DNA from 2 places in the Neisseria sp. CP9 genome. Region 1 is predicted to be linked to the other one. Evidence: riboswitches for the same ligand, from Rfam matches in the RefSeq annotation. Region 1 holds a riboswitch; the other holds the start of a gene.
The links. A riboswitch is a leader RNA that binds a small molecule or an ion and turns the genes downstream of it on or off. The one in region 1 is predicted to bind thiamine pyrophosphate.
Positions count from the first base shown of each region.

Region 1 (15,816 bases):
TAGCCTTGAACGGGCTGCGACACGATTTCAAAGCGGTAGGCCGCGCGTTCTTCGGCGGTTTTGTATGGCGAATAGGAAACTGCTGCCAGTCCGACAATCAGGTTTTTGTAGCGGTTGATGCGTTGCAGAATATCGCGTTCGGCGGCGGTGTAGGTAAACGGGTGCGGATAAAATTTGCCGTTTCGTTCGATGTCGGAAGCGGCGCGGCGGGTGTCGCTGGGCGCAACGGTATTGCCGCGTGCGTCCATCATGCCCCAAGTGCCACCCTGTACGGCGGTGTGTTCTTCGTCCACGCGCACTTCTCGACAGTCGTCGCAAAATGCGGCATAGCCATATTCAAACTGTCCTGCCCAATCGTGTTGGGCTGGAGTGACCAAGTTGTCCGCGCGGTCGGCAAAACCGACTTTGCCGTCTTTTGAAACATAGCGGCGTTTGCCTTCCGAAAAATAGTCTGATGCCAAGTCGTACATCATCGGCTGATATAAAAATTCGCCCTGCCGCGAATGCAGGAAAAACGGCGAATAGGCAACTTTGCCCCGAACTTCTCGGCTTTTATCCAGAAACAGTAACTCGTCACCAGTGCTTTCGCCGTGTTCGCAAATAAATTTGCAGTTGTATTGCGCAGGGACGATGATTTTGCCGCTTGTGGTTTTTGCGCCGAATTTGCCGTTTTGTTCGAAATAAATGATTTTTTCGGCAGAACGCGGTTTCAGGTTGTTTGAAATCTTGGGCGCGGCAAGGGCGGCGGAGTGGGCAAGTAAGAGCGCAGGCAGTAAATACAGGGATTTCGGATTCATTGGAAACCTTTCGTCGATGAGCAATATAGGTAGATCGATGACCATACGGCGTTGACGCGCCTTGCTGTATTATATTCATACAGGCTGGTGTCGGGGTGTGCCGCTTTGCTGTAAAACCTATGCCGCGACGTTTTCAGACGACCTCAAACTTATTTTTCAATATACGCCAAACCGCTTTCTTCATCACGTTCGGGCGCGTCTTTTCCATCAAACAGTGCCACTGCCAATTTGACGGCGGCAGCGGTTACGGCGGGGGAAATCATGAAGCCGTGCCGGAAAAGGCCGTTGATTTCAATCAGGCGTCGGGCGCGGCTGTAACGGATTTCGGGGTTGTGGTGGTTGAGCGTGGGGCGCAGTCCGGTGGCGATTTCGAGGATGTCGGCTTCGCCGAAAGCAGGGTGGACGGCATAGAGTGCGGATAAAAGTTCCAACCCTGAACGCACGCTGGCGGGAGCTTGGCTTTCGCTTTCGATTTGGGTCGCGCCGATAACGAAAACGTGGTTTTCTTTCGGGGCGATGTAGAGCGGATAACGCGGATGGAGCAGGCGCACGGGGCGGTTGAGCGTGATTTCGGGCGTGTAAACCCGCGCCACTTCGCCGCGTATGCCGCGCAAGGTGCTGGTGTGCTCGGGGGATTGATTCCACGCGGTTTTTGCGCCGTAGCCGCGGCAGTCGATCAGCCAGTCGTATTGGGCTTGCAGGTCGTCGGGGGCGCATTCGTGTTCACAATGGCAAGGGACGTTCAGCCCGTCCAAAGCGTCGGCAAGTGCAGACAGCATCTGCCGCCCGTCGAGCTGGCCTTCGGTCGGCAGGTAGATGCCGTCTGAAAAACGTCCGCCGAGTTGCGGTTCGCGTTCGGCGATGTCGTCGGCGCGCCAACGGACGATTTCGTCATCCGCTACGCCACCGCGTTTGAGATGGCGGACGAACTCGCCGGATAATGGCTTGTCCTGCCCGTGCCACACGATCAGACTGCCGTTTTCTTGCATCATGGTCGGCGTTTTCAGACGACCTCTGATGCTGCGCCAAAGCGGAATGCTCTGTCTGCCCAGTTTGATAACTTCAGGCGTAGCTTCGACCGCTTCCGCAGCAGGCGCGAGCATGGCGGCGGCAACATAAGCGGCGGCGTTTTCGCCTTTGCACCCGCCTTTGTCAAAGAGGGCAACCGATAAACCTTGTTCTGCAAGTTGTAAGGCAGTCAGACGGCCGCAGAGGCCGCCGCCGAGAATGGCGATACGGGGCATGGTGGATTCCTTTGCAGTATTTGGGCAGTCGGGAGGACGAAAGATAAGACGGAAGCGGAATCCACCGAATGGCGGGAAATGCGGGAAAGGGAACGGAAGCCTGAAAAGGCGTTTGACAGCTTGTTTCCTACGCAGGCATTACCCCGACAGGTTCTACGGATTCCGCTGGCGCGGTCTCAGCTGTTTGCAGGAACAAGCAGCACTCCGACAAGAAGTTTCCAGTTTACATAAAATCAATTGCTTTGGCAAAGTCAGGTCGTCTGAAAAATGGGTTTCTGCGTTTTCAGACGACCTGTTGTAAGGTGTTTTGGGTTGGTTTAGGAAATGGCGTTAGCGAGAAGTGAGTCGGCATGATTGATATATACTGTCGCTGATGAACAAGGGGCTTGGGCGATGAAATTTTTTGCGAAAAGTGCGCCGAAGTAGGTTTATTTAAATCAGGATGAGGTTGTCAGGATAACCATGTTTCAGCTTGCTTATTTTCAAATGGTTGGTGCCGGTAAAGCACGCAATCAGGATGCTTTGTTTGACGGCACGGCGGTGCGTCAGGTCAGGCTGCACAAAACCCGTTTGTCCGAGGCGGACGATGCCGTGCAGCTGGCAGTGGCAGACGGCGTATCCAGCAGCCCCGCCGCGCATCTCGCCAGCCGGTTTTGGTTGGACGCCTTCGTGCGCGAGGGCGATGCAGAAGGGCGTTTCCTGAGAAGGCTGCACGGCAGCTTCTGCGACACGCTTGCCGATGAATATTTCGGCTCGTCCTCGACGTTTGCTTCAGCAATAGTCGAGGCGGACGGTTTGTGCCGCATCTGCAATGTCGGTGACAGTCGCGTTTACCATATATCTGCTGAAGGTCGCTGGCGGCAGGTAAGCCATGACCACACTGTGTTGGCGGATTTAATCGAGCAGGGGGAAGCGCGGGCAGATACAGAATACGCCGATATGTACTATGCTTTGGCGCACTGCCTGATTGCGGATGATGAAGAAACCCATTTTAAAATTTTTACCGATTCTTTGATCTTGCAAAGAGGCGAGGCAGTTTTGGTTTGTTCTGACGGTCTGCACGACGCGCTATCCCATGAACGCTTGGAAACATTATGGAACGCTTCCCCGTCGTTGCCTGATAAGTTGGAAGCCTTACGCCGAGCAGTAAAAAGGGTTCCCTATCATGATGATTGTTCGGTAGCGGTATGTCTGTGGCAAAGATAGCGAACCAATCCTAGGATCGGTTATGCAGTTTCTTGAGAATATTTCAAAGGATTGGGTGTAAAGGGTCGTCTGAAAGATGCTTGGACCAATTTATATATACCGCATCACATATTTCAACCATCTCATCAACGCCGCCAGCAGTATGCCGATCGACAATCCCACCAAGGCTGCCTGCCACGTCCATTTAATCAGTAGCGCGCTGACCAAACCACCGATTGCGCCGCACAGATATTTGTCGCGCCGTTTGAATTCCATCGTCTGCTCGGCTAAATCTTCTTCGATAAACCAAATTGCGAAGAGCGTAGCCAATGCTAAACAGAAGCCGATAATAGGGAGCCAAGGCGTATCAATGTGGCCAAGGGCTTTATCCAGAATCATATCCCCGCCGAATAACAGTCCGAGAATAATGGAGCCGGTCAGCAATATCACATAGCCCAACATGTTGCCGGTGACGAGCCAGTCAAGAATTCGTTCGCATAGTTTTTTGAGAAACTTCATGGGTGGTCTGTTGTTGGGTTGGATGGGAAAGTATAGTGGATTAAATTTAAACCAGTACGGCGTTGCCTCGCCTTGCCGTACTATTTGTACTGTCTGCGGCTTTGTCGCCTTGTCCTGATTTAAATTTAATCCACTATAATCAGCCCGAAATAGGCTGCCCGCGCATAGCGGAATTTACGGTGCAGCGTACCGAAGCTTTGTTCCACCACATAACGGGTCTTCGATAAATAGCGGTTACGTTTGGTTTGCGCTTCCGTCAGCGGACGGTTGCGGTGGGCTTTGCGCATAATGCCGTCCAACAACCGATGCTCTTTCAGGTGTTGCCGGTTTTCCGTACTGTCGTAGCCTTTGTCGGCATAGACGGTCGTGCCTTCGGCAATACCCTCCAACAAAGGGGACAGATGGTTGCGCTCATGGGTATTGGCGGGGGTAATGTGCAGTTTCTCGATATAGCCTTCCTCATCGGTGCGGGTATGTTGTTTGTAACCGAGTCTGTATAAACCGTTTTTCTTTGTCCAGCGGGCATCGCTGTCTTTACTCGGTGTGGTTTGTCCGCTGACTTGTCCTTCTTCATCGACTTCTATGGCCTGACGCTGTTTGCTGCCGGCGGTCTGAATAATGGTGGCGTCAATGACGGCAGCGGATGCTTTCTCTACTTTTAGGTTTTTTTCGGTCAGTTGGCGGTTAATCAGTTCCAGCAATTCGGACAGGGTGTCGTCTTGCGCCAGCCAGTTGCGGTAGCGGCATAAGGTGCTGTAATCGGGGATGCTCAGTTCGTCAAAACGGCAAAACAGGTTGAAATCGATGCGGGTGATGAGGCTGTGTTCGAGTTCGGGATCGGAGAGGCTGTGCCATTGTCCGAGCAGGACGGCTTTGAACATGGACAACAGGGGATAGGCGGGACGGCCGCGGTGGTCTCTAAGGTAACGGGTTCTTTGACGATTCAGGTACTGCTCGATCGGCTGCCAATCAATCACCTGATCCAACTTCAATAGTGGGAAGCGGTCGATGTGTTTGGCAATCATGGCTTGTGCGGTTTGCTGGAAGAAGGTGCTCATGGAAAATCCCCTAAATGTCTTGGTGGAAATTTAGGGGATTTTGGGGAATTTTGCAAAGGTCTCACATTGAATTTCAAAGCCCCCGGCCAATATCAACCGCACTAAAAAAGGTCGTCTGAAAAACATTTCTGCTTTTCAGACGACCTCTTGCCATATCCAAAATCAAATAGAGAAATCTTCGACCACCGGCGTATAAAGAATACGATCCACCACATCCCGCGTCAGCTTCGGCGAGAACATTTCGATAAAATCGTAGGTATAACCGCGAAGATAAGTATCCGAGCGTACCGCCATCCAAATGGGCGAAGGCTCAAACAGATGCGCCGCATCGACCAATTCCAAATCCGAATCTTTCTCCGGATCAAATGCCATCTTCGCCATCAATCCGACACCAAGCCCCAGTCGGACATAAGTCTTCAACACATCCGTATCCGCTGCCGACAACACCACATCCGGATTATCCAAATGCGCCTTATTAAAAGCACGCGCAATACTGCTGCCCTGATTAAATGCAAATTCGTAAGTAATCAAAGGAAACGAAGCCAAATCCTCAATACTTAAAGGATTCATACATTCCAACAAAGGATGCTCTTTCGGCACGATGACCGCATGGTTCCATTCATCACACGTCAACTTGCTCAGTTCGGGATGATCGTCAATCCGCTCCGTCACAATCGCAATATCCGCCTCGCCATTACTGACCATTTGCGCAATAGCAGCAGGGCTCCCCTGCTTGATCGTCAGATTGACCCTTGGGTAACGCTTCACAAAATCCGCCACAATCAAAGGCAGCGCATAGCGTGCCTGCGTATGCGTCGTCGCAATCGTCAGAGCACCGCTGTCGTGATCGGTAAACTCGCTGCCGATATTCTTAATATTTTGGACATCGCGCAAAATCCGTTCCGAAATTTCCAACACCGCCTTACCCGGTTGGGAAACAGACACCACACGCTTGCCGCTGCGTATAAAAATCTGCACCCCCAGTTCTTCTTCCAAAAGGCGGATTTGCTTGGAAATACCCGGTTGCGAAGTAAATAGCGCATCCGCAGCCTCAGATACATTCAAATTATGGCGGTACACCTCCAATGCATACCGCAATTGCTGTAATTTCATAGGTAGTCCGGTTGTATTGTGTTTGTATGTTTTATACGACAAGCGGCACATAATTTAACATATTTTGCCGGATTTGTCGGATATCCAAAAAACACACAAGGAAGTTTTTGTTTTCAATAAAACTATACATATAAACTATGAAAACCGTCTTTACAGCACGCAAACTCTTGTTGCGTTTCCGCAACTGCAAATAGAAACAGACCCGAATTTCCTGATAAATAAATGACACAAGCTTGATTTTTAGGCATGATTCACCATTAGGAGGCAAGCAGTTTCATGTTTTTATCAAGGCATCGAGTATTGACAGTCTGTGCCATGCTTCTTTATAGTGCAAACTGATATATCCGATTTGCCGCTGTTTTATGCTGCGGCCTGTATATTGGTAATTTGCTGCGGCTGCTTCCTGTATCCGCCGCATAACAATTTTGATGAGGGAATAAAATGACCAAACAGCTGAAATTAAGCGCATTGTTCGTTGCATTGGTTGCTTCAGGCACTGCAATGGCAAGTGAAGCGCACACCAAACACGGCTACACCGTAAGCAGCCAATCTCAAGAAGTCGTCCGTAACAACTACGGCGAGTGCTGGAAAAACAGCTACTTCGACAAAGAAACCCAAGGTCGTGTCGAATGTGGTGACCGCGAAGCGGTAGCCGCAGTTCAACAAGCTCCCGAATACGTTGACGAAACTGTTTCCCTGTCTGCGAAAACCCTGTTCAGCTTCGACAAAGACATCCTGCGTCCTGAAGCTCAAGAAAACCTGAACAGCTTGGCTCAACGCCTGAGCAACGAAAACGTACAAACCGTACGTGTTGAAGGTCACACCGACTTCATGGGTTCTGAAGAGTACAACCAAAACCTGTCTGAGCGTCGTGCTAACGTAGTTGCCAACTACCTGGTTAACCGCGGTGTTCCTTCCAACAAGATCTCCGCAGCCGGCTTGGGCGAATCTCAAGCTCAAATGACTGCTACTTGTGAAGCCGAAGTTTCAAGACTGGGCAAAAAAGTATCTAAAGCCAAAAAACGTTCTGCTCTGATCGCATGTATCGAGCCTGATCGTCGCGTTGACGTGAAAATCCGCAGCGTTGTTACCAAACAAGTTGCTCCGGGTCAAACAATTGAAGGTCAAGGCGAGCGTCCTGCAGTGGATGAAGGTTGGATTCCTTCTCCATACAACGGCGTACACGGCTACGCTAAGCCTTAATCGAAACACCCCAAAAACCCCGCTTCCCAGCGGGGTTTTTATTTTGTCGGATTAACGTTGATACAAAGGTCGTCTGAAAAATCGAGATCTATTTTCTTTGCACTTTGCCACAATCTATCCTTTCAGACGACCTAGATTTTCCTCAAGAATCCTTTTATACCTCTTCTTTTCTCAATCTATCCGATAGAAGCTAAAAATCTCAGTATCAACCCGCCATATATCGCCGTCACCATTTGACACAGATAATAGCCGAATACAAAAAATTAAAAAGCGCACCAAAGCAAAAGGTCGTCTGAAAACCATAAAACCTGTTTTCAGATGACGGCGGATTCGCATTTGAAGTGCAACTTTCCATAACAGAAAAAGGCCAGTATGAGGTAGCATACGGCCTTTCCTGCAAGAAAGATTGCCATGAGCTACACACAACTGACCCAAGACGAACGATACCACATCCAATACCTGTCCCGCCACTGCACCATCGCCGAAATCGCCAAACAGCTTAACCGTCACAAAAGCACCATCAGTCGCGAAATCAAGCGGCACCATACCCAAGGACAGCAATACAGCGCCGATAAAGCGCAACGGCAAAGCCGGCTGACCAAACAGCGCCCGCGAAAACCCTATAAGCTCGATTCGCAGCTGATTCAACACATCGACACCCTTATCCGCCGAAAACTCAGTCCCGAACAAGTATGCGCCTACCTGCGCAAACACCACGGGATCACGCTCCATCACAGCACCGTTTACCGCTACCTCCGCCAAGACAAAAGCAACGGCGGCACTTTGTGGTAACACCTCAAAATATGCAGCAAACCCTACCGCAAACGCTACGGCAGCACATGGACCGGAGGCAAAGTGCCCAACCGCGTCGGCATAGAAAACCGACCCGCTATCGTCGACCAAAAAGCCCGCATCGGCGATTGGGAAGCCGACACCATCGTCGGCAAAGGACAGAAAAGTGCATTACTGACCTTGGTCGAACGCGTTACCCGCTACACCATCATCTGTAAATTGGATAACTTAAAAGCCGAAGACACTGCCCTAGCGGCCATTAGAGTATTAAAGGCACATAAAGCCAGAGTGCACACCATTACCATGGATAACGGCAAAGAGTTCTACCAGCACACCAAAATAGCCAAAGCATTGAAGGCGGAAACCTATTTTTGCCGCCCCTACCATTCTTGGGAGAAAGGGCTGAATGAGAACACCAACGGACTCATCCGACAATATTTCCCCAAGCAAACCGATTTCCGAAACATCAGTGATCGGGAGATACGCAGGGTTCAAGATGAGTTGAACCACCGGCCAAGAAAAACACTTGGCTACGAAACGCCAAGTGTTTTATTCTTGAATCTGTTCAAACCACTGATACACTAGTGTTGCACTTGAAATCCGAATCCAAGGACCTTTATTTGCAATACCGTTTACCGGAAGATTATTTCTTCGAGCCGACGAATGCGCCTACCGTATTGCCGCTAGAGAATCCGCCTGCAACTTCCGCTGCATTTTTGCCAAAGAAACCGCCTTTGACTTGGGTCGCACCGGATTGTTCAAACTTGTTGCCGCTAATTTGGGCATTAACAGCAATGTTGTCGCCAAATTTAGCATCACGAGAGATAGTGCCTGTTAATTTTTTACTGTCAAAATTGGCAGTCAACTCTGTGCGGGTAATATCGTAATTTGCGCCGCTATGCATAGAGGCAACGCTGGTGCTGTAATGAACTTGTCCTTTAGGCAGCTCGGCTGCGGGCGTAAAGTGTCCGCTGAAGAAAGCTTGTTTTTTGCCGTTAACTTCCAACACGCCGGCAGTAGCGTTTGCTGAAGCGGTATTGACCAAGAATTTCTGTACGGATTTCGGCTCGCCGGATGCAATTCCTGAAATGAAACCAGGAACTTTGCCTTTCCAATTATTCAAAGAAATACCGCCGCTTTGGGTCAAGTCGAAATCCACACCGTCAACGCGGATGTGTTTGATATTGCTATTATCGATGGCAATGCTGTTACCGCCAACTGTTTGCTGTGCAGCGGTAGGAACCGCCGGAGTAGCAGGAGTTTTAGGAGCAGTAGGCGTTTTACCCGTCTCAGGTTTTGCAGGAGTTGTCGTTGATGGGGGAGTTGCAGGCTTCTGCGACGTTGATGGGTTGCTTGGACCTGCGTTAGGCGTAGATTGTGAAGAAGGAGTGGAATTTCCACCACCGCCCCCACCTCCGCAGGCAGCCAAAGTTGCTGTACAAATCAATGCAAGTACTTTTTTCATGTCGTATCATCCTTTTTTAAATTGAATCTCGAAGTTTCTGTATTCGGGAACAAGTCTTGATTGTGCTTGCGATGCACCTGAATCAATGACTTAGACATTTTATACTAAAAAGATAAGCCAACCCATATGCAATAGTTAATTCAAGTAAATTTATAAACAAAATATAACTAAACTATAACCAAGCTAACAATTCATTAGCAGGAAACGCATCAAACCAACCCACTTTTTCAGACGACCTGCATTTTCCTCATGAATCCTTTATAATCTCTTCCTTTATAAATCAATATCTTTCGAAAGAAGCAAAATGTCCGATTTCCGTCAAGATTTCCTCAAGTTTGCGCTGGCGCAGAATGTATTGAAATTCGGTGAATTCACGACCAAGGCAGGCCGTCAGTCGCCTTATTTTTTCAACGCCGGACTGTTTAACGACGGCGCATCGACGCTGCAACTGGCGAAGTTTTATGCGCAGGCGATTATCGAGAGCGGCGTAAAATTCGACATGCTGTTCGGCCCGGCTTACAAAGGCATTATTTTGGCGGCGGCGACGGCGATGATGCTGGCGGAAAAAGGCGTGAACGTGCCGTTTGCCTACAACCGCAAAGAAGCGAAAGACCACGGCGAAGGCGGCGTGTTGGTCGGTGCGCCGCTCAAAGGCCGCGTATTGATTATCGACGACGTGATTTCTGCGGGAACATCTGTGCGCGAATCGGTCAAACTGATTGAAGCGGAAGGCGCAACGCCCGCCGCCGTCGCCATCGCGCTCGACCGCATGGAAAAAGGCACGGGCGAATTGTCCGCCGTTCAGGAAGTGGAAAAACAATACGGCCTGCCCGTTGTCGCCATTGCCAATCTGAACGACTTGTTCACACTCCTGCAAAACAATGCGGAATTCGGCGGCTTCCTCGAGCCGGTCAGAGCCTACCGCGAACGCTACGGCGTTGCCTAAAATCCGATAAACAAAAGGTCGTCAGGTTGTCTGAAAACGGACAAACCCTTTTTCAGATGACCCAACCCGATCAAACACACATTAAAACAACACATCCCACACTTTACACGGAAAACCCCTATGCCCGCCTGTATCTGCCCACACTGCAAAACCTCACTTTGGGTCAAAGACACCCAGCTCAACGTCGCACAAGGCTTTGTCGTTTGCAATAAATGCGAAGGTCTGTTCAAAGCCAAAGACAGCCTGGCGCCGTCTTCCGCCCCCGCCAATCCCGACACGCTGCCCAACGCCGTTACCGACGTCCGCCTCGTACACGACATGGGCGGCAACATCCGCAACCGCAAACAACTCTCCCGCCACGAAATCGCCAGCCTGCTCGACAGCGCCGAACGCGCCAAAAAGGCCAAAGAAGAGGCGGCACGGCGTGCCGAAGATGAAAAACGTCGGACTGAAGAATTCCAAGCCTTGATGGCTGCCGCTGCCAAACCTGCCAAATCCGAAGAAGGCTTCAACTGGACGCTGGCGGTACTGGTCGCGCTGACCGTCCTCATCATGCAGCTTTTCTATCTGGTCTTGCTATGAACACATCTCCGGGCTTTGTCGCCGATTTTCGCGAAGCCGCGCCCTATATCCACTACCTGCGCGGCAAAACACTGGTTATCGGCATCACCGACAGCCTGCTCGAAGGCGACACCCTGAACCGGCTCGCCGCCGATTTCCATCTGCTCGCCGGCTTGGGCGTGCGTCTCGTATTGGTACACGGTACGCGCCATTTCCTCAACCGCCTCGCCGCCGACAGACAATTCGTTCCGCAATACCACCGCAACCGCCGCATTACCGACGACGCCACCCTGCGCGACGCCAAGCAGGCGGTCGGCATGATACGCAGCGACATCGAAGCCGCCCTGTGCAGCAGCGCATCCGCCCCCTTGCGCAACAAACCGATTCCCACCGCTTCGGGCAATTTCCTCACCGCCCGTCCGCTCGGCGTCATTGACGGCATAGACATGGGCTACACCGGCATCGTCCGCAAAACCGATACCGACTCCATCAACCGCCGCCTTGACGACGGCGCTATTGTCCTCATCAGCCCGCTCGGACACTCCTACGGCGGCAAAACCTTCAATCTCAGCATGAGCGAAGCCGCCGAAGCCGTTGCCGTCGCCCTTCAAGCCGAAAAACTCGTGTACCTGACCGAAGAAGCCGGCATTTGCAACGCCGACGGCGTCCTCATGTCCACCCTGTCCTCAGGCGAAGTCCGCCACCTGATAGAAACCGTAAACAACGTTCCCGTGCGCCTGCTCCAAGCCGCCGTCAACGCCGTCGAAAACGGCGTCAGCCGCGTGCAAATCCTCAGCGGGCGCGAAGACGGCGGACTGTTGCGCGAACTCTTCACCCGCGAAGGCTGCGGTACCGCCATCGCCCGCGATGCCTTCGTCTCCATCCGTCAAGCCCACAGCCGCGACATCCCCCGCATCATCGCCCTGATACGCCCGCTGGAAGAACAAGGCATCCTGTTGCACCGCAGCCGCGAATATCTCGAAAACCACATCTCCGGTTTCTCCGTCCTCGAACACGACCGCAACATCTACGGTTGCGTCGCCCTCAAAACTTTCGACGATCCCGAAATCGGCGAACTCGCCTGCCTCGTCGTCTCCCCCGAAGCCCGCGACGGCGGCTACGGCGAAATGCTGCTCGACCACCTCTTCCAAAAAGCCCGCGCCATGGGTATCCGCCGCCTGTTCGCCCTCTCCACCCACACAGGCGAATGGTTTGCCGAACGCGGTTTTCAGACGACCTCTCCCGACGCATTACCCGAAGAACGCCGCCGCGACTACCTCGCCAACGGCCGCAATTCGCAAGTGTTCGTCCGAGAGTTGGCTTAAGCGGTTTTGAAACCCAAGGTCGTCTGAAAACTGCCGATAGCCTTGTTTAGCGTTCCTAAAAATCAAGCATGACTTAAAAAAACAAGCTATTGCAATAGCGTTATCAGGCGGCTCAATTTTCACAAAAAATCCATGTCCCTCAACGGCCATTCCTCACTCAAGGGCGCGACGATTTCAAACGCCTGATCTTGATAATCAAATTTGATTTTCCACGCATGAAGGAACATCCTCGATGCAGGCTTCCCGCCGTAGAGCGTATCGCCCAAAATCGGACTGCCCAAGCTTTTCATGGCGACACGAAGCTGGTGGGTTTTGCCCGTATGTGGATGTAGAACGAACAGGCGCAAGCCGGGTTCTAAACTGTGGCTGTCAAATTCGGTTACGGCGGGATTTTCCATGCCGCGCGTCAGTTTCCATGCGCCGCGCCGCGATTTTTCCATATTGCCTTTGATCCAACCTTGTTTCTTAGACGGCTTGTCCGTTGCCAGCGCCAAATAAGTTTTACGCATGGTTTTGGCGGCAAATTGCTGCGCCAGCGCCGACGCGCTTTGCGGGTTCAGGGCAAACAGCAGCACGCCGCTGGTCAGCCTGTCCAAGCGGTGCAGCAGCCAAACCTGCTCAAGGCCGAGTTGCGCCGCCAGCGTCTGCGTCAGGCTGACTTCGCCCTCTTCCTGATGTACGGATACGCCTTGCGGCTTGTTAATGGCAACAAAATCCGTATGTCTAAATAAGATTTCCCACATTTCAGACGACCTATTTCAACATAATGCCGCCACCGGCCAGAGTGATGACGCCCAATACGCAAAACAGTACGCAGGCGGAAATCCGCACGGCTTTGGCGGGGATTTTTTTCATCAACATATCGCCCAGATAAACCACGGGGACGGTTGCCAACATCAATCCGGCAACGCTGCCGAGTACGACCATGGATAAGGATTGGTATTTTGCCGCCAGCAAGACCGTGGCGATTTGGGTTTTATCGCCGATTTCCGCTATGAAAAACAGGAAAACCGTCGCCCCGAACGCGCCGTATTTGAGCCAGCGGCTGTCGGGGTTTTCATCTTTATCGGGCAGAAGCAGCCACAAACCGACCGCGATAAAGCTGATGCCGACGACCCATTTGACGATCTCGGGAGAAATGGCTTCCGCCAGCCATACGCCGACAAATGCAGAAACTAAATGATTCAGTAAAGTGGCAATGAAGATGCCGGAGACTACCGCGTTTTTCTGGGCGAAACGTGCGGCAAGGAAAAGAGCGAGCAGTTGCGTTTTATCGCCGATTTCGGCAATGGCAACGCCCAACATTGAAGAGAAAAATGCTTCCATAAGATACTCAACCGAAGCGGGCAAAAACAAAAAGCGTTGCACATACCGCCCGCAAGGGTATGGACAACGCTTACGTCTTGCCTGTCTTCCGGTTTTCAGGAAGATGCCGCCACCATGACCGATTTTTGTCAAACTCAGTCAATTATGTTGATAACGGCTCTGATGGTTAGCAAACATCAGATGGCTACTCCCGTAAGAGTGTGCGCATTATAAAGAGGTTGGCACGCAAAGACAATCATATAGTGGCTTAACTTTAAACCAGGACGGCGTTGCCTCGCCTTGCCGTACTATCTGTACTGTCTGCGGCTTCGTCGCCTTGTCCTGATTTAAAGTTAATCCACTATACTTTTCAGAAGCTGTTTGTATTTGCTCCACAAAAAATGTGTTTCAGACGACCTTTGGTGTCGGCCCCAATCCACATCAATACAATAATTTGCTAGGTTTTTGTTCGGCTTCGGACAGCTCCACCGCGTTAAGCAGACTTAAATCCAAAGATGTTTCGGATATACAGGTTTCGCCAAACACATTGCAGTACGTCATGACGAGTTTCATGATGCCGCCGAATTTTTTCTCCGGCAGACTTGCCGACAGCTCGCGGATATCGCCAAACACGCTGCCGTATACTTCTCCCGAAGCCAGCATATCCAAGCCGTCGCCAACGATAACCAATTTGCCCACTGCATCAACGATAGCGCGTTCCGCCGCCTTATCAGACACGGACGACACTTGCAGGCGGATGTTTTTCGCCATGCCTTTGCCATGGTTGCGGATAGTCAATGCCAGCATCTCCGGCTGTTCTTCCACGCTTTGAAGGGAAGCATGCAAGACGGGATGGACTTTTTCCTGCTGTATCAATTTTTCCCTGCGCAGCCATTCGTTCTTTTTCCGCGCGATGACCGAAACCGCCGTCCATGCCAACCACACCAGCGCAACGGCGGAGACTGCGGTAACAACGGGCGCCAAATCAGCAAGATAGTCTTGGGGATTAAACCAAAGGCAGGCGGTCAGAAAGCCTGCAAAAAATATTACGACGTATAAAATCGGCGCGAAACGGCTTTGAATCGTAGCATGCATAGATTTTCCTGTTTGTGGCACAAAGGTCGTCTGAAACCGGACTGCCGCGTTTATCGCCATACAGCCGGAATTTCGGATGGCATTCTAACGTAAACCGTATTTTTCGGCGCAATTGAATAACAAGCGGTAACAGTTGGGAAATATACGGCACTTTGCACCTGGTTCCTAGGCAGGCTCAACCCGTTTTCAGACGACCTCTTTCAGGCATTTGCCCGCTTCGCACAGGAAAGCGGATCCGGCCTCATCCGCCCCTGATCAAGGGTTTTAATTGTTGAATATCAATCAATTAGATACATTATTTCACGCCGATATAAAACTTTTTCAATTTGTTGACAGTCTGTTACAATGCACTACTTCCGAACGGCGGCAAACCGTCCGTCATTCAAATTCAGAAAGGCTTTTATGGATAACAACTTTACCGAATCGCTGCACCAATTGGTTCAGAAAATCAATGATCCGATGTGGACAGGGCTGGTGTATGTCCTGTTGGGTGCAGGGCTGTTTTTCACGGTTGCCACCGGTTTCGTACAATTCCGCCTGCTCGGACGCAGTATCAAAGAAATGCTCGGCGGCCGCAAACAAGGCGATGACCCGCACGGTATTACGCCGTTTCAGGCTTTCGTTACCGGACTTGCCAGCCGTGTAGGTGTGGGCAACATCGCGGGTGTAGCGATTGCCATCAGCAGCGGCGGACCGGGCGCGGTATTTTGGATGTGGATCACCGCATTAATCGGTATGAGCTCGGCGTTTGTCGAATCTTCGCTGGCGCAGTTGTTCAAAATCCGCGATTACGACAACCATCATTTCCGCGGCGGTCCTGCTTACTATATTACCCAAGGTTTGGGTCAGAAATGGTTGGGTATCGTATTTGCATTGAGCCTGATTTTCTGCTTCGGATTCGTTTATGAAGCCGTTCAAACCAACACCATCGCCGTAACCGCCAAAGCCGCATGGGGCTGGGACGAACATGCGGTCGGCGTCGCATTGGTCATCATGACTGCGCCGATTATTTTCGGCGGTATCCGCCGTGTTTCCCGCTTCGCCGAAATGCTTGTCCCGCTGATGGCGACTTTATATCTGCTGATGGCGCTCTACATCATCATCACCAACATCAGCCTGATTCCTCATGTCTTCGGTCAGATTTTCGACAGCGCGTTCAACTTTAAAGCAGCCGGCGGCGGCCTGCTCGGCGGTTTGATTTCGCAAAC
Region 1 is NZ_CP180502.1:725,103-740,918, reverse strand. It holds gene ACMYUL_RS03450 (WG repeat-containing protein) at 1-797, opposite strand, end outside; gene ACMYUL_RS03445 (FAD-dependent oxidoreductase) at 947-2,041, opposite strand; TPP riboswitch at 2,149-2,258, opposite strand; gene ACMYUL_RS03440 (PP2C family protein-serine/threonine phosphatase) at 2,504-3,247, shown strand; gene ACMYUL_RS03435 (hypothetical protein) at 3,338-3,745, opposite strand; partial or broken gene ACMYUL_RS03430 (IS5 family transposase) at 3,877-4,803, opposite strand; gene ACMYUL_RS03425 (CysB family HTH-type transcriptional regulator) at 4,966-5,916, opposite strand; gene ACMYUL_RS03420 (OmpA family protein) at 6,358-7,119, shown strand; partial or broken gene ACMYUL_RS03415 (IS30 family transposase) at 7,531-8,496, shown strand; gene ACMYUL_RS03410 (transferrin-binding protein-like solute binding protein) at 8,555-9,376, opposite strand; gene pyrE (orotate phosphoribosyltransferase) at 9,681-10,322, shown strand; gene ACMYUL_RS03400 (MJ0042-type zinc finger domain-containing protein) at 10,443-10,904, shown strand; gene argA (amino-acid N-acetyltransferase) at 10,901-12,208, shown strand; gene ACMYUL_RS03390 (TIGR01621 family pseudouridine synthase) at 12,328-12,951, opposite strand; gene ACMYUL_RS03385 (TMEM165/GDT1 family protein) at 12,962-13,534, opposite strand; gene ACMYUL_RS03380 (hypothetical protein) at 13,955-14,608, opposite strand; gene ACMYUL_RS03375 (amino acid carrier protein) at 15,011-15,816, shown strand, end outside.

Region 2 (15,816 bases), 750 kb from region 1:
AAACTCGGAATTATACACAAAGTATCCTGCTCTGCAAACAATCTTTGGCTTGAAATTGCTTTATTCCGACCGATATAATGGCAGGTCGGTTATCTGCCGGAACACACTAATATCAAAGAGGAACATCATGCCTGTTTTACTGATTCAGGATTTTTTACAGACACAGGGTTTGAAGCTGTCTTCAGACGACCTTCGTGTTGCTTATCTGACCGCGAAGACGGTGATGGATATGGGCAATGCTTCGATTGACCGCTCGGTTTTATGGCGTGAAGAAGACGGTTGGAAGCTGGCGAACCATATCGAAGAAACACCGGAAAATGAAGTTTTGCTCAAACAGGTTTTCATGGCTTTGGATTCGGTATTCAGTCGCGCAAAAGCTGTCAAAAGCGCGGCGGTTTACATCCACATTCCAAGCGAACCGCATGCAAGACTGGTTCGTATCGCGGCACAAGGCGAGCCTTTGGAGAACCTGTTGGCGGTGCATGAAGAAAACGGTACGGTTTACCTTGCCTGCCGTACGGCGCAGAGCGGTTGGATGAATATTGCCAACGATATTGCCTATTGGCTTTCGCTTGACGAAATCCAAGGCAGCCGGAACGAGGGGAGCGGAAGCCAGTTGTCCATTCCTGTGGCTACTCAAAACGGTACGGTTTTAGGCGTGGTCCACGTTGAATTTGCTGGTAAAGATCAAGCCGATGAAGCAGCCCAAACGGATTGGTCGGCGCTGGCGTTGGCACTTGCCGAGCCGCTGAAAGCATTGGTAGGCATCGAAGACAAGGAAGAAGAACATGAATAATAGCTTGAAATTCGTCGCCTCCTGCCGTCTGCCGACCGAATGGGGCGACTTCACTATGCACGGTTTTGAAGAACCGAACGGACAAGAACACATCGCTTTGACGATGGGCGATTTTTCAGACGATCTCCCCGTTCTGACCCGCATCCACTCCGAATGTTTGACCGGCGATGCCCTGTTTTCCAAAAAATGCGACTGCGGTCCGCAGCTTGAAGCGGCGATGAAAGCGGTTCAGCAAGAAGGGCGCGGTGTCATCGTTTATTTGCGTCAAGAAGGGCGCGGTATCGGTTTAATCAACAAAATCCGTGCCTACCGGCTTCAAGACGAAGGGATGGATACGGTCGAAGCCAACCTCGCACTCGGACTCCCCGTTGATGCACGCGACTTTACGCTTGCCAAGCAAATCTACGACCATCTGAATATCCGTGCCGTCAAGCTGCTGACTAATAATCCTGAAAAGATTCAGACTTTGAAAGGTGCAGGCATCAATGTCGTCGAACGTATTCCGCTCCATGTCGGCGAAAATGTGGAAAACGAACGTTATCTGCACACCAAAGCGGACAAATTGGGACATATGATTTTTGATTAAGACAATACTAAACTTATTTATTATTTATATTCAAATAAATATGTTTATCTTAAAACAAACGGCTTGCCCTGATAGAGGTTTTTTGGTTTAATCCCGAGTTCTCGGGTGATTAGCTCAGTTGGTAGAGCGTCTGCCTTACAAGCAGAATGTCGGCGGTTCGACTCCGTCATCACCCACCAAGTTTCCTTTCATTGTTGCAAAACAATGATGCGCGGTGGTAGCTCAGTTGGTTAGAGTACCGGCCTGTCACGCCGGGGGTCGCGGGTTCGAGCCCCGTCCGCCGCGCCAAATTTAAAAAAAGCACCGATTTGTCGGTGCTTTTATTTTTGGCCGCTGCATTTTATATTTTGGATACTCAATTTTAAAAAGGTCGTCTGAAAACAGGTTAAGCGTTTGAATAGAATACGCTAGGTTTGTTTTCAGACGACCTTATATATCCCCAAAAGCCTTATTTGTTACCATATTCAGCAATATATTGGGCAATTGCAGCTTCAGGGTTAGCAGCGTTAATAAGTTGAGGTAATTCTACATAACCGTGTTTAACCAGATTTTTTTCACGCAAAGTATTACCGAACATGCCAAACGCAAGAAAAACACTGAAACCAAGAAGACTGTTGATTGCCCTCAACAATTCATTCTGACCAGCTAATAAACTTAACACAACAAACGTGACAAGAATTCTAATTCCCAAACCCCACATTTGTTTCACACAAGCCCACATAGCCCAAAAGAAAAATGCAGGCCAAGACCAGCCTTGTTTGACCGCCTCGTACTGGTTCATAGGATCTTTAAAAATCTTGTAAAGCCTCATTAAACACCTTGCCTTTATGCCTTAAAACGTTAGCGTCATAATTCTATCAGAATACATTAACAAGTTGAGTCATTACAAAATAAAAGGTCGTCTGAAAACCGAATACAGTTTTCAGACGACCTTTCATTCACTTATACCATCCCGACCTTATCATTCAGCCCAGTTTTTCTTCTTGCTGGTTTTGCCTATGCCCGGATTGAAGCTGTTGGTCGGGTCTAGTTTGCGGTAGAACTGTTTGAGCGCGGGTTTGGCCTCATATAAATGTCCGACGTTGTGTTCGGCAGGATACTGCGCGCCGCGTTGGTCTAAGAGATGCAGCATTTCGTGTTCCAATGCCATGCAGTCGTTGCCTTTTTTGATGATGTAATCCTGATGGAAAACGTGGCACATGAAATGTCCGTAGTAGAGTTTGTGGATGATTTTATTGTCGATTTCCGACGGCAGTTTTTCAAACCAGTCGCGGTCGTCTCGGCGCAGGGCGATGTCCAGCGCGACCAAGTCTTCCACTTCGTCGTCATACACGGCGCGGTAGCGGATGGCGGCGGAAGCGACGGCAAAACGGTGCAGCATGGCGGCTTGGGTTTCTTCGGCGTTGCATTCGAAAAACGCGCCGCCGTGGTGTGCAAAATATTCTTTCAGGAACGCGCGCGCTTCATCGACGCCTTTTCCGCCCATTTTCAAAATCAAATGGTGTTCGTATTTGTCGCGGTAATCGCGCATGGATTTAGGTAGGTGGTCAGGCAGGTATTTGCTGACGAACTGCATGACCTTGTCGGAAAAATGTTTAGGCAGGAAGCTGACTTTTTTGCCGAATCGGTCAACTTTGGCTTTGAAATCAAATAATTTCGGCAGTTGGTGCGTACCGAATTTTTTGATGACGTAGAACGTGTCTTTGCCGTAAACGTCGGCAATATCGAAAGCGTCGCGATGGATGTATTCGCCGGAAACTGGCAGGCTTTCAAATTCGCCCAAGGCGGCGCGGCGGATGTCGGTCAGCTCGTTGATGTCGTTGGTGCCAATGTAGAACACGGCGGTTTGTTTTTCTTGCGGGAAAGTGTCCAAGCGGACAGCGAAAACCATCAGTTTGCCCGCGCAGCCGGACGCTTCGTAATGGCGCGCGGGGTCGGCATTGAAACGCGCGGCGGTCGGCTCGTCCACTTGGCGGACATGGTCGCAATAGGCGTGGTCGTGTCCTTTGCCCGCGTCTTGCGTGATGTCTTTTCTCTGATAATGATGACCTTGAAGATTGGTCAGGATTTCTTCGGGCGTGTCGCCCAAATCTATGCCCAAATGGTTGACCAGCTCCAGTTTGCCCTCTTCGTTGATTTGGGCGAACAGCGCCATTTCTGTGTAGGCAGGGCCGCGCTGCACCAATGCGCCGCCAGAGTTGTTGCACACGCCGCCTAAAACGGATGCGCCGATACAGGAAGAGCCGATGACCGAATGCGGTTCGCGTCCCAAAGGTTTCAGCAGCAATTCGAGCTGGTTCAGGGTCGAACCGGGCAGGCAGACGACTTGTTCGTTGTTGTTGATGGTTTGGATGATGTTCATCCGCATGGTGTTTACAATCACGATGTCACGGTCGTAATCGTTGCCGTCGGGGGTCGAGCCGCCTGTCAAACCGGTATTCGCAGCCTGCGTAATCACAATCACGTCCGCTTCGACGCAGGCCTGCAAAATTTTCCACATTTCCAGAATAGTTCCGGGGCGCACCACCGCCAACGCCTTGCCTTCGCCGAAACGGTAGCCTTGGCGGTATTGTTCGGTTTTCGCGGGGTCGGTGATGATGTATTTTTCGCCGACGGTTTGGGTCAGGCTGCTGATTAATTGCGAGGCGTTCATAATGCGCTCCTTGGGGCTGGTTTTATTGGATTAAAATAGTGATTGTAGTAACGGGACACGGTAAAGTAAAGGTCGTCTGAATACGGTCCGGCAAGGAATACTGCAAACCATCCACACCATCCGTCCGCACGCCCTACCCTTTAATTGACTATCTTCGCCGCTATACACAATTTCTTTGCCGAACGATGTGAACAGCCTGTGAATAAGTTCTATTACCTTTTGATAATCAAATAAAAAAATATAGTGCTTAAAAAATGGGCAGTTTGTCGGTTTAGTCACATACTGTGTTTGCCTTTGTGTGTGCAGTCTGTGGAAAAGTCAGCTAACTTATTCTATTTACAACCAAAATATACAATGATTAAAAATTAGGCAATCCAGCGTATAATCCGATTGATCAAACACACCCACTCAAAAATCCCGATTTTCAAAAAAAGGACAAGGAATGCACACCCTTTCGGAACAAGTCCGCTTAAATGAGGCGCGCAAAAAGTTGGCAAAAAGCAGGCGTTGGGCGACGGGCTTGCTGCTTGCGGCGTGCGGGCTGTTTGCAGCCTCCGCTGTTTATGTGCGCCAATATCCTTGGTTGGGATTTGTCAAAGCGTTTGCCGAAGCCGCGATGGTGGGTGCGCTGGCGGACTGGTTTGCCGTAACCGCGCTTTTCAGACGACCTCTCGGGCTACCGATTCCCCATACCGCGATTCTGCCGCGCAATCAGGCGCGTATCGGCGATGAATTGGGAAGATTTATCGAACATAATTTTTTGCAGGGCAAACCCATCGCCATGCGCATTTATCAAGCGCAGCCCAGCGATAAATTATTGAAATGGCTGGACGGCGAAGACGTGAAATCACATTGGCTGCCGTGGCTTTCCAAACAGATTCCGACGCTGCTTGCCATCGCCAAACCGGAACAGACGGCGCGTTTTACCGCAATGCTGCTGGAAGAGCGTTACAGCGGCGAACAAATCGGCAACACGCTTGCCGACGGTTTGCGGCTGCTGAAAGCGCAAGGGGTGCACGAAAAAACGTTTGAAAGCCTGCTCCGTCAGATTCGGCGTTGGCTGAAAACGCCGGAAACCCGCGAAATGTTGGAGCAGAATCTGCGCGAATGGGCGGCGAAAATCGAAGGCGGCAATCCCGGAACTTGGGACAGGCTTAAAGCGGCGGTGAAATCGACCTTGGTGGAAAAAGTCGATGATTGGGCGGCAGAAAAAGCGTTGGCTTGGATAGACGGCTATTTGGCGACCGCGGACAAGCAGGACAACGCGCTGCGCCGACAATTCTTGGTGCAATACGACGAACTGACAGAACGCCTGACCACATCGCGCCTGTGGCACCGCCGCCTGGACAAATTCAAAAAACAGCTCGCGCAATCGCCCGCCCTGCAACGTCAAATCATGACCTTATGGCGCGGCATTCTGGACTGGGCGCGGGAAGATGTGGAAAAACAAGACTCTTTGTGCCAAGCGCAACTGGAAAAGCTGCTGAATCATATGCGTTCGCAAGCCCAAGCATACCCGCAATTTATGCGGCGGGCGGATGTACGGATTTCGCTTTTGGTTCGGGATTTTGTGATGCGCTATAAAGACAAAGCTGCTTTATTTGTCGCGGACAAAGTCAAAGGCTGGGACAGCCGCCTGATGGTGGAAAAACTGGAATTGAGCGTGGGCAAGGATTTGCAATATATCCGCATCAACGGCACGCTCGTCGGCGGTCTGGTCGGACTGGTGATTTATACGGTATCGCTGTGGCTGGCGGGATAGTATAGTGGAGTAACTTTAAACCAGTACGGCGTTGCCTCGCCTTAGCTCAAAGAGAACGATTCTCTAAGGTGCTGAAGCACCAAGTGAATCGGTTCCGTACTATCTGTACTGTCTGCGGCTTCGTCGCCTTGTCCTGATTTTTGTTAATCCACTATATGAAAAGGGGTCGTCTGAAAAGCTCAACGGCGCAAAAAGCGATCGGCATTTTATCCCTGCTTTGTCCGTCTATGTCGATTGAGCTGCCGTTTTCAGACGACCCCCTGCTTTTTCCGACTGTAAAATATCAACAACGCCATTTGCCTAATTTGATAAAATTACGGACCGAATTTTTGTTCCTGCCTGCTAAGGATGGTCTGTGAAACAGGTCGTCTGAAAGTTTCCCGGCCGCTTTTGACGGCATGAATGTGAATTTCTCAGGCAGATATGGACGGCAACTTCAAACCTATAGTGGATTAAATTTAAATCAGGACAAGGCGACGAAGCCTCCGACAGTACAGATAGTACGGAACCGATTCACTTGGTGCTTCAGCACCTTAGAGAATCGTTCTCTTTGATCTAAGGCGAGGCAACGCCGTACTGGTTTAAAGTTAATCTACTATATTACGCCGTTCAGACGACCCCTATTTAAGATTGATATGTATAAGTTCCTTCCTATTGTCCACGTTTTGTCCAGACTGGGGCTGCTGTTTTCCATGGTGCTCGCAGTACCGACGCTGATGTCGTATTTTTTTCTGGACAACGCGTTTCCTGCGTTTGCCTACACGGCTTTGGCAACGACGCTGACCTCTTGCGCGGTTTGGCTGCTGACCTTCCATTTCCGCCGCGAGCTGCGCCCGCGCGACGGGTTTACGTTGGTTTTGATGTTGTGGCTGGCGTTTGCGCTGGTGGCGGCAATGCCGATTTATATTCACATCCCAGGCATCAGTTTTACCGATGCGTTTTTTGAGGCGATGTCGGGGCTGACGACGACCGGCGCGACGGTCATGACGAGCTTGGACACGCTGGCTCCATCGATAAATTTTTGGCGGCATATGCTCAACTGGCTGGGCGGCATGGGTATCATCGTGCTGGCGGTAGCGATTCTGCCGATGTTGGGCGTGGGCGGAACGCAGCTCTTCAAGGCTGAAATTCCGGGAATGGACAAAGAAAGCAAGATGGCACCGCGCATTTCGCAGGTGGCAAAAAAGCTGTGGTTCTTCTATACGATGACGACGACGGCGGCTTTTTTGACGCTGCATTTTGCAGGGATGAGCTGGTTTGACGCGCTTTGCCACGCGATGTCGGCGGTATCGCTGGGCGGTTTTTCGACACACGATGCCAGCATCGCTTATTTTGATTCGCTGACCGTCGAATGGGCGATTATGTTTTTCACGCTCTGGGGCGGTATCAACTTCGCCACGCATTTCACGGCACTGACACGACGTTCGCTCAAATCTTATTGGCGGGACGAGGAATGCCGCGTACTGCTGGCGCTGTTGGCAGGCAGTATTTTGATGTCGGCGGTGTATCTGTGGCAGAAGGATTTTTATGCAACCTTTGGGGATTCGCTGCGTTTTGTGAGCTTCAACTTTGTCTCCATCGGACTGGCAAGCGGTTTCTCCAACACGGATTTCGCGCAATGGCCGCTGATCGTGTCGCTGTGGATGTTTTTCCTGTCCAACCTGTTGGCAAGCTCCGGCTCTATGGGCGGCGGCATTAAAAACGTGCGGGCGTTGGTCTTGTTCAAATTCAGCCTGCGCGAGATGATGATTCTGCTGCACCCGAAAGCGGTGCGCACGGTCAAAGTCAACGGACGCATGATTCCCGACCGCATGGCGCTGACAGTGATGGCGTTTATTTCGATTTATTTCATGACGACGATTGTGTTCAGCTTTTTGCTGATGGCAAGCGGGATGGAGTTTATCTCCGCCTTCACCGCCGTCATCGCGTGTATCACCAATGCGGGACCGGGCTTGGGCGAAGTCGGACCGGCGGGCAGCTATGCGGTATTGAGCGATGTGCAAAAATGGCTGTGTTCGGCCGTCATGCTGCTGGGACGCTTGGAAATTTTTACGGTGTTGATCTTGCTGACACCGGCTTATTGGAAAAAATAAAGACAGGTCGTCTGAAAACGGGGTGCGGGTTTTCAGACGACCTTTTCGTTATCGGGCGAACTGCATCTGACTGATGAATACAAGCAGCAAGCCTTAAAAAGAAGCGGCTCTACGTTAACCCACAACATCCAAACAAAAAAGCAAAGGAAAGTACGATGGATATTCTTACCCGCCTTCAAAACTTGCCGCCGAGCAAGTTTCATTACAGGCTTTTGGTGCTGGTCGGCATCGGCTGGCTGTTTGACGCGATGGATACGGGGCTGGTGTCGTTTATCCTGCCCGAGCTGGGCAAAGACTGGTCGCTTGCGCCTACGCAATTGGGCTGGATTGTCAGCATCTCTTTTGTCGGCATGGCACTGGGCGCGGTTATCAGCGGCTGGTTTGCCGACCGCTTCGGCAGGAAAACCGTTTTTGCCGGGACGATGGCGGTGTACAGCGTGGCAACAGGTTTATGCGCGTTTGCACCCAACCTGTCCGCGCTTTTATTTTTCCGCTTCTTCGTCGGCGTCGGACTGGGCGGACAGCTTCCCGTCGCGGTGTCCTTGATCAGCGAGTATGCGCCGCCGAAAGTACGCGGACGCTTTATCGTATTGCTGGAAAGTTTCTGGGGCTTGGGCTGGCTTTCTGCCGCTTTGGTGTCGTATTTCTTTATTCCGCAAACCGGCTGGCACAGCGCGTTTTTAATCGGTGCGCTGCCGATTTTGTATGTGCCGATGGTGTTGAAATTCATACCCGAATCCGTACCCTACCTGCTCTCGCAAGGCAAAACGGACGAAGCGCACCGGCTGGTCAGCCTCTTGGAAAAGGAAGCGGGCATAACGCCTGCCGCGACAGCCATAGCACCGCCGCAACAGGAAAAACAGCGCATCCGTTTCATACAACTATGGCAACAGCCTTTCGCACGGCGCACGCTGATGCTTTGGCTGGTTTGGTTCGGCATCGTCTTTTCTTATTACGGCATTTTTACTTGGCTGCCGAAACTCTTGGTCGAACAAGGCAACACGGTGGTCAAAACCTTTGAATATGTGCTGGTGATGATAGTCGCGCAACTGCCCGGCTACATCGCGGCGGCGGCATTGGTGGAAAAAATCGGGCGCAAAGCGACTTTAGCGAGCTTTCTCGCCGCCTGTGCCGTCTGCGCGTGGTTTTTCGGACAAAGCAGCAGCGCCTCCGAAGTCATGGCATGGGGCAGCCTGATGTCGTTCTTCAACCTCGGCGCATGGGGCGTTTTATACACCTACACACCCGAACTTTACCCCCTCCGCTTCCGTGCCTTCGCCTCCGGTTGGGCGGGCGCAATCGGACGGGTGGGCGGCATTCTTGCGCCTATGGCGGTTGCCGCGATGATTGGCGGCAGCAGCGGGTTCAGCAATATTTTCATGATGTTCGCGCTGGTTATGCTGCTGATTGTCGCCGTCGTGTTGATATTGGGCGAAGAAACGAAAGGCAGGACGCTGGAAGACATCAACGGATAACGCCGTTTTTAAAATCATCCCACCAAATAAAAGGTCGTCTGAAAGTGTCACTTCACCGAAGTCAAACAACACTTTCAGACGACGGCGGATTCGCATTTGAAGTGCAACTTTCCATAACAGAAAAAGGCCAGTATGAGGTAGCATACGGCCTTTCCTGCAAGAAAGATTGCCATGAGCTACACACAACTGACCCAAGACGAACGATACCATATCCAATACCTGTCCCGCTACTGCACCGTCACTGAAATCGCCAAACAGCTTAACCGCCACAAAAGCACCATCAGCCGCGAAATCAGACGGCACCGCACCCAAGGGCAGCAATACAGCGCCGAAAAAGCACAACGGCAAAGCCGGACTATCAAACAGCGTAAGCGACAACCCTATAAGCTCGATTCGCAGCTGATTCAGCACATCGACACCCTTATCCGCCGCAAACTCAGTCCCGAACAAGTATGCGCCTACCTGCGCAAACACCACCAAATCACACTCCACCACAGCACCGTTTACCGCTACCTCCGCCAAGACAAAAGCAACAGCGGCACTTTGTGGCAACACCTCAAAATATGCAGCAAACCCTACCGCAAACGCTACGGCAGCACATGGACCAGAGGCAAAGTGCCCAACCGCGTCGGCATAGAAAACCGACCCGCCATCGTCGACCAGAAAACCCGCATCGGCGATTGGGAAGCCGACACCATCGTCGGCAAAGATCAGAAAAGCGCATTATTGACCTTGGTCGAACGCGTTACCCGCTACACCATCATCTGCAAATTGGATAGCCTCAAAGCCGAAGACACTGCCTAGGCAGCCATTAGGGTATTAAAGGCACATAAAGCCAGAGTCCACACCATCACCATGGATAACGGCAAAGAGTTCTACCAGCACACCAAAATAGCCAAAGCATTGAAAGCGGAGACTTATTTTTGCCGCCCTTACCATTCTTGGGAGAAAGGGCTGAATGAGAACACCAACGGACTCATCCGACAATATTTCCCCAAACAAACCGATTTCCGAAACATCAGTGATCGGGAGATACGCAGGGTTCAAGATGAGTTGAACCACCGGCCAAGAAAAACACTTGGCTACGAAACACCAAGTGTTTTATTCTTGAATCTGTTCAAACCACTGATACACTAGTGTTGCACTTGAAATCCGAATCCAAGGACCTATTTCATTGAAATCCGGCTACGCGCCCTACTCCGCCCAAATCACTGTTTCCGACGCATCGCGGCGCGGTTTCGGGGTAATGTCGCGCACACGGTAGCCGAAGGTTGCGGCGACGGATAAGCCGTAATTCTCAGGATCGAGCAATCCGGCTTCGGCAAGGATTTTTTCCACTTCGGCATACTCCATGCCTTCGATAGCGCAAGAATCGATGCCAAGCATCGCCGCGCCGGTGAGCATATTGCCCAGCGCGATGTAGGTTTGCTTGCTTGCCCAGTCAAACAAGGCGCGTTCGTCGTCGGCGATGGGCATATCGTGGGTTTGGAAACGGCGGTAGCGTTCAAATGCGCCCTCCCTCTCTTCGGCGCTCAGACCGCGTCTGTCCATCAGTTCTTCAAAAGCAGGGCTGTCGTAGCGGGCGTGTTTTCGTGCCAACAGGAAAACGACGTGGCTGGCATCCGAAATGGAAGCCTGCATCCCCCAAGCGAAGGGTTTGATTTTTTCGCGCAATGCCGTGTTCTGCACAACCACAAACTGCCACGGCTCGCAGCCGACGGAGCTGGGCGAAAGGCGGCCGAAATCAAGGACGGCGGCAAAATCTTCGGCACTGATTTTGCGCGCGGGATCGTAGTAGCGAACGGAAACGCGGCGTTTGAAAATTTCGAGGGCTTGTTCGCGGGTCAGTATCATGATGATTCCTTTGATTGAGTATGAAAGGGGCTTCCTTTCGGACAATCAGAATGGTCAAACGTTCGCAACGTTTGCAGCGCCACCGGCAGCGAAACCGTTTGACGGTTGTGTGCAGAAAGGTAGGCGGCGTTAATCAGCTCCAGCGATTTCAAGCCTTCGCGCCCGTCGACAACAGGCTCGGCCTTGCCGCGCAACACATCGACAACATTCCGATAATACAGCGGATGCCCGAAACCGTACACCGACGTGGTTTCGTAATTGGCGGTTTTGACCTGTTCGTCGTAATCGCGCTCGTCGGCAAAATTCCATTCCTGAATTTCGTTCACCGCCATGCCGCCGATGCGTACCGTGCCGGTTTCGCCCAAAATGGTAATCGAGCCTTCGAGGTTTTTCGGGTAAGTACACATGGTCACTGCCATCGAACCGAGTGTGCCATCGCGCCAACGGAGGTTCATCACGCCTGTGTCTTCGGCTTCAATTTTGCGGTGGGTCGCAATCATCGCCTGCACTTCCGCCACCGGGCCGATGAGCCATTCCATCAAATCGACGTAGTGGCTGGCTTGGTTCATGAACGCGCCACCGTCCAGCTTCCAAGTGCCACGCCAACCGCCTCCTTGCTCGTAATACGACTGCGGGCGCGTCCAAAAAACATTCAAATGCACCATATAGATTTTGCCGAAGCGTTGTTCTGCGACCGCGCGTTTGAGCAGTTGCAGCGTGGCATTGAGGCGGTTTTGTTTCACGACAAACAAGCGTTTGCCCGCTTTATCAGCAGCTTGAACCATAAGTTCGCCGTCAGTAAAGCAGGTAGCCATCGGTTTTTCGGTGACAACGTGAAAACCCGCTTCCAATGCCTCAACTGCCTGTTCGGGATGCAAGCCGGAAGGCGTGGTGATGACGATTACGTCGGCATCGGTTTCGGCAAGCATGTCGGTATAGCGGGCATAGCCTTTCGCACCGGTGTGCTTGACCGCCGCCTCAAGCGCGGCAGGATCGATGTCGCACACGGCAACGAGTTCGCAATCTTCTTGCAATACTTCAAACGAGCCGAAATGGTTGTTGGAAATACGGCCGCAGCCGACTAAGGCGAATTTGATTTTGCGGTTTTGAATGGTTTCAGACATTTTCAGACGACGTATATAGTTATAAAAAACGGAAAAAGATTATAGAGAAATCAGCCCTCAACCGATACCTAAAATCATGAAAAATTTGACGAAGCGGCAGGATATGGGTTTGCTTTTCGCCGTCTCGCCTTCTTTTCAAACACATGAAGGAATGAAGTTATAGTGGATTAACTTTAAATCAGGACAAGGCGACGAAGCCGCAGACAGTACAGATAGTACGGAACCGATTCACTTGGTGCTTCAGCACCTTAGAGAATCGTTCTCTTTGAGCTAAGGCGAGGCAACGCCGTACTGGTTTAAAGTTAATCCACTATAATTTACAACAAATGCGTATCGTGGTTTATAATCCTCCTCTAACGAAACAGGGGTGCTGCCTGATGTTCTGGCGGCTGAGAAATACCCTTTACACCCGATCGGGATAATACCTGCGTGGGGAGTTTTCACGGATTCTGTCTTTCAGACGGCCTTTTTTGATATTAAGGTCGTCTGAAAAAGCAAAACGCTCCTGTTTCTTCTTTTCAAACGAGAAAACAGGAGCATTTTTATGACTACGCCAAAGAAAACCGCCAAAACTTCCGGCAACGAAGCGCGCGAGCTTGCCGACTTGAGCGAAGACATCGGCATTCGCTTCAAATATCCGAACTCGGAGCGCGTGTATCTGCAAGGCAGCCGCAACGACATCCGCGTGCCTTTGCGCGAAATCCGTCAGGACGACACCTACACGGCGCAAGGCACGGAAGCCAACCCGCCGATTCCCGTCTATGACACCAGCGGCGTATACGGCGATCCGGCGGCACACATCGACCTGAAACAAGGTTTGCCGCACGTCCGCACCGCATGGCTGGACGAACGCGGCGATACCGAAATCCTGCCCAAGCTCTCCAGCGAATACGGCATCGAACGCGCGCACGACCCGCAAACCACCCATTTGCGTTTCAACCAAATCACCCGCCCGCGCCGTGCGAAAAGCGGCAGCAACGTAACCCAGCTTCACTATGCGCGTCGCGGCATCATCACGCCCGAAATGGAGTTTGCCGCCATACGCGAACGCATGAAGCTGGACGAACTTTTCAGACGGCCTGAATACGCCAAGCTCTTGAAACAGCACGCAGGGCAAAGTTTTGGCGCGAACATCCCGCCCCACCCCGACCAAATCACGCCCGAATTCGTGCGCCGAGAAATCGCCGCGGGACGCGCGATTATCCCCGCCAACATCAACCACCCCGAACTCGAGCCGATGATTATCGGCCGCAACTTCCGCGTCAAAATTAACGGCAATTTGGGCAACTCCGCCGTAACCTCCAGCCTGACCGAAGAAGTCGAAAAAATGGTGTGGTCGCTGCGTTGGGGCGCGGACACGATTATGGATTTGTCCACCGGCGCGCATATCCACGAAACGCGCGAATGGATTATCCGCAACGCGCCCGTCCCCATCGGTACCGTGCCCATCTATCAGGCTTTGGAAAAAACCGGCGGCATTGCCGAAGATTTGACTTGGGATTTGTTCCGCGACACCTTAATCGAGCAGGCGGAACAAGGCGTGGACTATTTCACCATACACGCAGGCGTGTTGCTGCGTTATGTGCCGATTACCGCCAACCGCCTCACCGGCATCGTATCGCGCGGCGGTTCCATCATGGCGAAATGGTGTCTCGCCCATCATCAGGAAAACTTCCTCTACACGCATTTCGACGAAATCTGCGAAATCATGAAAGCCTACGACGTATCGTTCAGCCTCGGCGACGGCCTGCGCCCCGGCTGCATTGCCGATGCCAACGACGAAGCGCAGTTCGCCGAATTGCACACCTTGGGCGAATTGACCGGCAAAGCATGGAAACACGACGTACAAGTCATGATCGAAGGCCCCGGCCATGTGCCGCTGCAACGCGTCAAAGAAAACATGACCGAAGAGCTGCAACACTGCTTTGAAGCACCTTTCTACACACTCGGCCCGCTCGTTACCGACATCGCCCCCGGCTACGACCACATCACCTCGGGCATAGGCGCAACCAATATCGGCTGGTACGGCACAGCCATGCTCTGCTACGTTACCCCGAAAGAGCATCTCGGCCTGCCCGACAAAGAAGACGTGCGTACCGGCATCATCACCTACAAACTCGCCGCCCACGCCGCCGACCTCGCCAAAGGCTGGCCGGGCGCACAGTTGCGCGACAACGCCCTGAGCAAGGCACGTTTCGAGTTCCGCTGGCGCGACCAATTCCGCCTCAGCCTCGACCCCGAACGCGCCGAGAGCTTCCACGACGAAACCCTGCCCGCCGAAGGCGCGAAAATCGCCCACTTCTGCTCGATGTGCGGCCCCAAATTCTGCTCGATGAAAATCACGCAGGAAGTACGCGACTACGCCGACAAGCAAAAAGCCCAGCGGCAGGGTATGGAGGAAAAAGCGGTCGAGTTTGTGAAGAAAGGGGCTGAGATTTACAGTTGATAGAAAGGTCGTCTGAAAACCGTTTTCAGACGACCTTTTTCTATTTCCTGAACTCTTCCCTGACGATGTCCAGCCAAGCCCTGAGCGCGGGAGTGGGACGCTGGTGTTTTTTCCACGCCATGGTCAGTTGCCAGCGGATTTCGGGTTCGGTCAGCGGGACGGCGGCGAAGGTGTCGGGATTGATTTTGCGGGCGTAGTATTCGGGCAGAAGGGCGATGCCCATATGGTGCGCCACCATGTCGGCGAGCAGGTCCCATTGTCCGGTGCGGCAGACGACGTTGGGCGTGAAGCCTTGGCTGCGGCAGGCGGTTTGGATGGTTTCGTTAAGGGAAAATCCTGAGCCGAAGAGGATAAACGGTTCGTGTTGCAGGCTTTTGAGGCCGAGGGCGGCGTGGCGGGCTTGGGCGCGCGGCATAAGGACGACGAGCGGGTAGTCGCACAGGGTAATGCTGTCGAAGTCTTCGTGGACGGGGGCGAGCAGTTGTCCGGCGTCGAGTTCGTTGTTGCGCAGGGATTGTTCGATGGCGAGCGAACCTTGTTCGAGGAAGGTCAGTTCGATGCCCGGCCATTGGCGGCGGAAACGGAACAGGGCGTTGCTGAGCAGGTCGCTGCCGAGCAGTGCCAAACCCAGCCGCAGCGTGCCGCTTTTGATGTGGCGGTAGCTGTCGATGCGGGCGAGCAGCAGGTCGCGTTCGTGCAGGAGGTTCAGCGCATGGCGGTACACTTCTTCGCCGATGGGCGTGGTGGCGACTTGTCGTTTTTTGCGGCCGTTCTCTTTAACCAGCAGCGGTACGCCCAGTTCTTCTTCCAATGCCTGTATGGTTTTGCTGACGGTGGGCTGGGTCAGGTTGAGCGCGGATGCGGCGGCGGAGAAACTTTGCAGGCGCACGAGTTCGGCGAAACAGTGCAGGCTTTTGAAGTCCATTATTCCTCTTGGGCATGATTTTAGTGCAGATAATTCATATTATGCGTAAACCGCGTCCTTATAATCAAGCCTTCGTTTTGAATTACAGATTGATGAACCTTA
Region 2 is NZ_CP180502.1:2,988,180-3,003,995, forward strand. It holds gene ACMYUL_RS14525 (hypothetical protein) at 128-796, shown strand; gene ribA (GTP cyclohydrolase II) at 789-1,382, shown strand; tRNA gene ACMYUL_RS14535 (tRNA-Val) at 1,486-1,561, shown strand; tRNA gene ACMYUL_RS14540 (tRNA-Asp) at 1,594-1,670, shown strand; gene ACMYUL_RS14545 (DUF2628 domain-containing protein) at 1,831-2,193, opposite strand; gene dld (D-lactate dehydrogenase) at 2,344-4,035, opposite strand; gene ACMYUL_RS14555 (DUF445 domain-containing protein) at 4,478-5,797, shown strand; gene ACMYUL_RS14560 (TrkH family potassium uptake protein) at 6,433-7,890, shown strand; gene ACMYUL_RS14565 (MFS transporter) at 8,046-9,365, shown strand; partial or broken gene ACMYUL_RS14570 (IS30 family transposase) at 9,537-10,502, shown strand; gene ACMYUL_RS14575 (NAD(P)H-dependent oxidoreductase) at 10,560-11,222, opposite strand; gene ACMYUL_RS14580 (Gfo/Idh/MocA family protein) at 11,216-12,343, opposite strand; TPP riboswitch at 12,697-12,796, shown strand; gene thiC (phosphomethylpyrimidine synthase ThiC) at 12,888-14,789, shown strand; gene ACMYUL_RS14590 (LysR family transcriptional regulator) at 14,830-15,714, opposite strand; gene ACMYUL_RS14595 (CidA/LrgA family protein) at 15,729-15,816, shown strand, end outside.
Region 2: another riboswitch for thiamine pyrophosphate. It lies ahead of thiC (phosphomethylpyrimidine synthase ThiC); the one in region 1 lies ahead of ACMYUL_RS03445 (FAD-dependent oxidoreductase).